3 regions of the Ureibacillus sp. MALMAid1270 genome follow, and region 3 is predicted to be linked to each of the others. Evidence: riboswitches for the same ligand, from Rfam matches in the RefSeq annotation. Region 3 holds a riboswitch; each other region holds the start of a gene.
What was found. Region 3 has a riboswitch for thiamine pyrophosphate ahead of thiM (hydroxyethylthiazole kinase). Riboswitches for the same ligand answer to the same signal wherever they lie in the genome.

Region 1 (2,272 bases), on a different contig from region 3:
CTTTTCACAAATTTCCTTGGCTTTTTCATAGGCCTTAGATTCATATAATGAATAAGCGAACACGCTTAATGTTAGCTCATCACCTTCTGTATATTGTAACGCTTCTGAAAAGTGTTTGTTTGCAAGGTCAAACTGATAATTCTCCACATATTGATGCGCTTCTGAGATCAATCTTTCAACCGTTCCAGGGAAAACGACCACATTTTTATACATTTGTATTTTTTTCTTCATATTTTTCTTTTTCAATGCGTGTCACCCCGTGCTGTAAATTTAAGAAAATATAACCATTAACAATGTCATTTTACCTTTATTGACATTTCCCTACAACAAGATTTTATTAATCACTATTTTTAGATATCATTTAATGTTATTAATCAATGTTACCAGTGATGTAAAAATTTAATCTTTTAATATGTTTTTTTGGTGTTGTTAGTGTTGGATACAATCGTGATTTGTCGTTTGAATTTATTTTCCTAAAAAAACATCTTACATTTTCCCACTGCTAAACTGTACTAAAACTTTTTCTATAAAATAAACAGGATAACCTTTTCCAATATTAAAAAGAGCAATCTCTTGGAAGATTGCTCTTTTAGTTATTATTTAAGAAGCCGATTTTAATAATCTTGGTGCATTAGTAAAAATGAAAACACCCACAATAGCTGTTAAAATAATAGCTGGAATCATGTATGAACCATTATAGCTTAATGTGTAGATCCATACATTTTGATCTCCTGCGTATTCCCAAAAGAATACAGCGCCTGCAAGTGAATGTGCAGCGAAACGTAAAAGGCCGCCTAAAACAATCCCTAAGACAATATAAATACTAAGCTTTTTCTTATTTAAGGTTTGTGCAGCAATTAGGATTTGTTGTCTGAAAAGTCCTGCTAACCCAACGACTGTGAATGCTATTACATAGTCAAGTAATGCTTGTGCCCAATGCATGACATAAGCACCTAATGCGATTTGTAATACTCCTATCAATAACCCTGTTGTAAGTCCCGCTACTAAACCCCAACGAACTGCCATAATTAAAATTGGCAACATGACAAAACTAATAGATCCACCTTGAGCCCAAAGTGAAAAAGAAATTTTGTCTAAAACTAGACCGACTGCTACAAAAATAGCAATCTCCACAAGCATAAGTAATCTTAATTTGTTCATAACAACTCTCCTCTCTTTTATTCCGATGTAGAACTAGTGAGAAGGGAATAGAAATCGATTTTTTTCATCTCCATTTAAGCAAAAAAATGGCATCAGGACAGAGCCTGACACCATTTTGGAGTCGGTTTCTATCCACATCCCTACGCAAGTACTAACTTACAGGTTCGAAGGGTTAGTGCAATACGTGCACAATCTCAGCTGACTTATTCAGCTCCCCCTGTGGGTTATACATCAATAATTGTTTGAACACTTTAATTCTAGCAGAATATTTCATATTTTCAACTATTCTACAAATTTCCCCAATGCTTTATGCGATAAATAAGTTGATTTCGTTTAAGCATACACTTCACTTGCTAGTTTCTTAATCAAATTAGGTAACCAATCGTCTAGTTGAAGGAATTGAAAACCTGCTTCGATACCTTTTTGTGGATTCATGAACCAATCTTTTGGCACACCAAATGGCGAACGACTTTCATCATCGCCTATAAGTGTAATTTTTGCTTTTTTACCTGTAGCCTCTTCTATTAGATTAATTAGTTCATTCATAGAATAAGCTCCTGTTGATGTTGCATTGTATGGACCCTTGATATTTGAGATACCAGCAAATTTCAAGAATCCTGCCGCATCGTCTGATAGTATATAAGACATCCGCGCATCCATATTAACGAAGCCAATTGCCTTTTCATTGGCAACTCGCTCTACATGGAAATGTAATCTTTTTGTGTAATCGTCTTCACCTAGTACGATTGGGAATCTAACAGCCACAACAGGGAACTTCGCCTTTTGGAAGAACACTGCTTCTGCTTGACGCTTCCCTTCACCATAAGAGAAATCCTCAACATTACCATATTGAATTTCATATTCAAATGGATTAAATTCCTCTTCAGAAAGATTTGCACCTAATTCTCGATCTAATGTTGAAAGAGTTGAAGTAAAGACATATTTTTTAATCTTCCCTTCAAAAATATCACAAGCTACCTGGGCTTCATTCGAAGAAAAGCAAATATTATCGTAAACTATATCCCAATTTTCTTCCCTTACTGCTTGTTTCAATGAATCTGCATTTTTGCGATCTAATTTTACTTGTTTCACTTTTTCACCAAAATCATGT
Region 2 (2,272 bases), on a different contig from region 3:
CTCCCCTTAATATTTTTACGAATAAAGGCAAGGTAAGTTTCAAATTTCAGAGTATTCAATCGATAATTTACATACAGCAATAAACCAAATAAAATATTTAGTATGTAATTTTTCTTTAATTAATAAACTTTCGATTAGTGTGGTGTAACGAATGGGGATTCTATATCAACGGTACAAGTTGCCATTTTGGATTATTCTATCTCTTTTATTTGCTAGTGGGACGATTTCAAATTTTTTCACAGGGTCTATGTTTGAAGTTATATTAAATGGAATTTTATCTTTCATTTGTTTAATTATTGCTATTACTCTAATTTTCCAAACAATCAATAACCGTAATAAGAATAAGAAAAAGCAAGGATGAAATATATCCATGCTTTTTCATTTTCGCGTCTTCTATCCCTATTGGTTAATATCTACGTCTTCTTTTATTTGGTTTTGTAAATAACGATAATATGATAATAATGACTACCACACCAACGATTAACATAACCCAGTTAAATGGGGATCCTTCCCCACTTTCCGCTTGTGTGTCCCCTTCTGCAGATTCCTCGCTACTAACCATAAATAAATAACTACCACTCATTGGATGTCCATCTTCTCCAATAATATTATAAGTAACTGTGTATGTACCATCTTCTAATGGAGATGTGAATTTTGCTTTTAATTTATCATTATCTACAGAGTTTGAGACAGGGATTTCCTTACCCTCCTCGTTTGTTAATGTGACTAAACTATTTTCGTTAATAGCTGTTTCAAATTGCAAAGTAATTTCACTTAAAGAACTATCAATAATTTGTCCATCAGTTGGATTTGATGCTTTTAAATAGGTATGTGCAAATGTTGCCTGTGCAAATGTAAATAAAAGAATCAACGTACCAAAAATGATTTTTTTCATATCATACTCCTTCAATATTGATTGGTAGTATTATATTGTTGTAGTCCCAAAATTAGACTTATTTAATCGAATGATGTCGGTTACATTTTATTGTCATATAGTTCAAAAAAAGAATTAATGTTAGGCTATTGTAAATCAGCACCAATTATTGCTAAAATGAATAGTGCAAGTTCATATCGAGAAGAATGTAGGGGAGCTGGTGTTGCCAGCTGAGATTGTGTCCTTTAGACACTAACCCTTTGAACCTGATTTGGTTAATACCAGCGTAGGGAACATTGACTTCAAATTTTTTTATCATTTGAATGAATATGTTTTTATGACGTCTGGGAATATTCCTAGGCGTTTTTTATTTCTTCGAAGAATATGGATTGACAATTCATATGGATGGAGGATTTAACATGAAAAAATTATTATCGTTGTTGATGCTGACTGTTTTCGCACTTGTAGGCTGCCAATCAAAGTCAAATGATTCAGACACTTCAGCAAATGATACAAACAAAGAATTGAAAAAAGTATCAGTAGTCTTAGATTGGACTCCGAATACAAACCACACAGGATTATATGTAGCAAAAGAAAAAGGATTTTTTGAAGAACAAGGGTTAGATGTTGAAATTATCATGCCTGGAGATGCAGGTGCTGACCAACTTGTTGCATCTGGCAACGCAGACTTTGGTGTTAGTTATCAAGAAGGAATTACCTTAGCACGTACTCAAGGTGTACCGATTGTATCGCTCGCTGCTATCATTCAACACAATACATCTGGGTTCGCCTCACCTGCAGATTTAAATATTACTTCTCCTAAAGATTTTGAGGGGAAAACATATGGTGGCTGGGGCTCCCCTATTGAGCAAGCCGTATTGCAAACTCTTATGACAGTAGATCAAGCAGATATCAATAAATTAGATATTGTTAACGCAGGTAATGCAGACTTCTTCACTATGAAAAATCAAGGAATAGATTTTGCGTGGATTTATTATGCTTGGACAGGTATTGAAGCTGAATTACGCGGCGAAAAGATTAATATGATTTACTTAACGGATTATACTGAAAAACTAGATTACTACACACCGGTTCTTGCAACAAATGAAGATATGATTTCTAACAATCCGGATACTGTAAAAGCATTTGTAACTGCTGCAGCACAAGGATACCAATTCGCAATAGAAAACCCTGAAGAAGCTGCAAACATCTTATCAGTAGCAGTACCAGAACTAGATTCAGAACTAGTTTTAGAAAGTCAAAAATGGCTAAGCTCTAAATACCAGGACGACGCTCCACGTTGGGGTGAACAAAAACTAGAAGTATGGAAAAACTACGCTGATTGGATGACAGAACACGGTGTATTAGAAGACGAATTTGATCCAGAAAAAGCATTTA
Region 3 (2,272 bases):
TACACCTGTTGTATTTTGTGCAGTTAAAGCCGTAATGACCGATGTGCCAAATACCCCTAATTCCTGGAATGTTTTCAAATCTGCTTGAATACCAGCTCCACCACCACTGTCAGAACCTGCTATTGTACATGCAATCATTTTGTTCCCTCCGCGAATCTTTCTAAATGATTGAGTAAATTTTCATGCAATGTTCCAATCGGACCATACGCCAATTCACTTACTTGTTTATATTCACGTAGTAAATTTGCTAAATCTGCGAACAGCTCATTACTACTTGCAAGCATGGCTGCACATATCGCACTCAATAAACAGCCACTACCTGTCACTTTCGTGATCTTTTCATGACCGCCCGCGATCAGTTCTACTGAACCACCGTCTGTTAAAACATCTGTTTCTCCTGTGACAATGACCAAGCAATTATATTTACCTGCAATTGTTTTGGCAGTTTGTACAACATCGAGTTCACCTGAGCCACTATCCACACCTTTTGACTGCCAATTGACGCCGGCAATGGCTGCAAGTTCTCCTATATTACAGCGAATTAAGCTCACTTTTAACTGTTCTAATAACGCAAGCGTTGTACGAGTACGAAATTCAGTCGCCCCTGCACCAACTGGATCTAAAACAATCGGCACATGATGCTCATTTGCACTTTGGCCAGCTGCTAGCATGGAAGCGATTGTTCGTTCATTGAGTGTGCCAATATTGAGTAACAATGAATCAGCAATACTTGCCATTTCTTTAACTTCCTCAATGGCATCAGCCATTACAGGGGAAGCACCTATTGCGAGTAAGCCATTTGCCATCATATTCGAAACGACATAGTTTGTAATGCAATGTACGAGTGGCTTTTTTTCATTAATTTTTCGTAAGCTCAATGATATACACCTCCTGTATCCAACTTGACTTTTCGTAACGATCCGTCTGTTTTCTCACTTTTTCACAAAATTCCATACGTCTTCCTCCCTACTTGATGGACGTAAGTGCAAAAAAGCGTCTCTAAAAAATATAGAGACGCCAAAAAAGTGTATACTACACCTATAATTGCTCCCTACGTCAGTGTTAACTGTCAGGTTCAAAGGGTCAGGTTTTAACCTTCTCAACACGAATGTGTCCCCCCGCAATTAAAGTATTTGCATAAGAAAAGCTCCACGTAAGTTACGCGGAGCCATAGTAAGTACAGAAAAATAAATATCGTACTTTGCTCCCTACGTCCGTATTAACGGTCAGGTTCAAAGGGTCAGGTTTTACCTTCTCAACACAAATGTGTCCCCCTGCAAATGCATTTAATTAGCTTGATTCTATCAAAGTGGGAAGATTTTAACAAGTTTCATAGTAAACTCAAATTTAACTATATGTACTAAATGCTATTCGTTTTTGCTTTTGAGGTCTTTGTAAATTCATTTACCATGTCAATAAAATACTGAAGCACTCTTACATCTTCAGTTAACTCGGGATGAAAAGAGCAACCTAAAAATTGACCATCTTTTGCAAGAACAATACGATCTTCATATGTAGCTAGTATTTCTACATGATCACCGATGGACACAATATGAGGTGCCCGAATAAAAACTGCTGGAATATCGTCACCAATTGAAGGAATGGATAACTCCACTTCAAAACTATCTACTTGTCTACCAAAAGAATTTCTTTCTACCTCTACATCCATTAAGCCGAGATGAGGAGTTTCGTAACCCGTAATCTTTTTTGCCAACAATATAAGTCCAGCGCATGTCCCAAACATCGGAATTCCTTGCTGTGCCAATGCCTGTATTGGCTCTAATAAGTCATAGCGATCTAATAGTTTACGCATTGTTGTACTTTCACCGCCAGGCAAAATAAGACCGTCAAGACCATTCAAATCTTCAACTGTCTTTACAGCAACAGCTTTACAACCAAGAGATTCAATTTGGTGTATATGTTCTCTTATTGCACCTTGCAATGCAAGAACCCCTATTTTTGTCATACTACCAGCCACGCTCCTGCATACGTTCATTTGCATCTAGAGTAGCAATGTCAATACCCTTCATCGGAGTTCCAAGTTCCTTCGAAATTTCTGCAATAAGTTTATAGTCTTTGTAATGTGTTGTTGCTTCAACAATTGCGCGGGCAAATTTCTCAGGATTTTCTGATTTAAATATTCCAGAACCAACAAACACACCATCTGCTCCTAGTTCCATCATTAACGCTGCATCTGCAGGTGTTGCAACTCCACCAGCAGCAAAGTTCACAACTGGTAAACGACCTAGACGTTTAATTTCCAATAGCAATT

Region 1: it holds a riboswitch for thiamine pyrophosphate, as region 3 does, so the genes downstream of both, thiT (energy-coupled thiamine transporter ThiT) here and thiM (hydroxyethylthiazole kinase) in region 3, are expected to answer to the same signal.
Region 2: it holds a riboswitch for thiamine pyrophosphate, as region 3 does, so the genes downstream of both, ACOQFO_RS06540 (ABC transporter substrate-binding protein) here and thiM (hydroxyethylthiazole kinase) in region 3, are expected to answer to the same signal.

The regions. Positions count from the first base shown of each region.
Region 1 covers NZ_JBMIRP010000090.1:46,136-48,407, forward strand. The annotation lists gene ACOQFO_RS11945 (hypothetical protein) at 1-246, opposite strand, end outside; gene thiT (energy-coupled thiamine transporter ThiT) at 601-1,161, opposite strand; TPP riboswitch at 1,282-1,389, opposite strand; gene ACOQFO_RS11955 (NAD-dependent epimerase/dehydratase family protein) at 1,495-2,272, opposite strand, start outside.
Region 2 covers NZ_JBMIRP010000051.1:46,643-48,914, forward strand. The annotation lists gene ACOQFO_RS06535 (copper resistance CopC family protein) at 407-895, opposite strand; TPP riboswitch at 1,075-1,184, shown strand; gene ACOQFO_RS06540 (ABC transporter substrate-binding protein) at 1,294-2,272, shown strand, end outside.
Region 3 covers NZ_JBMIRP010000030.1:83,630-85,901, reverse strand. The annotation lists gene thiD (bifunctional hydroxymethylpyrimidine kinase/phosphomethylpyrimidine kinase) at 1-138, opposite strand, end outside; gene thiM (hydroxyethylthiazole kinase) at 135-878, opposite strand; TPP riboswitch at 1,032-1,130, opposite strand; TPP riboswitch at 1,189-1,286, opposite strand; gene pdxT (pyridoxal 5'-phosphate synthase glutaminase subunit PdxT) at 1,361-1,966, opposite strand; gene pdxS (pyridoxal 5'-phosphate synthase lyase subunit PdxS) at 1,968-2,272, opposite strand, start outside.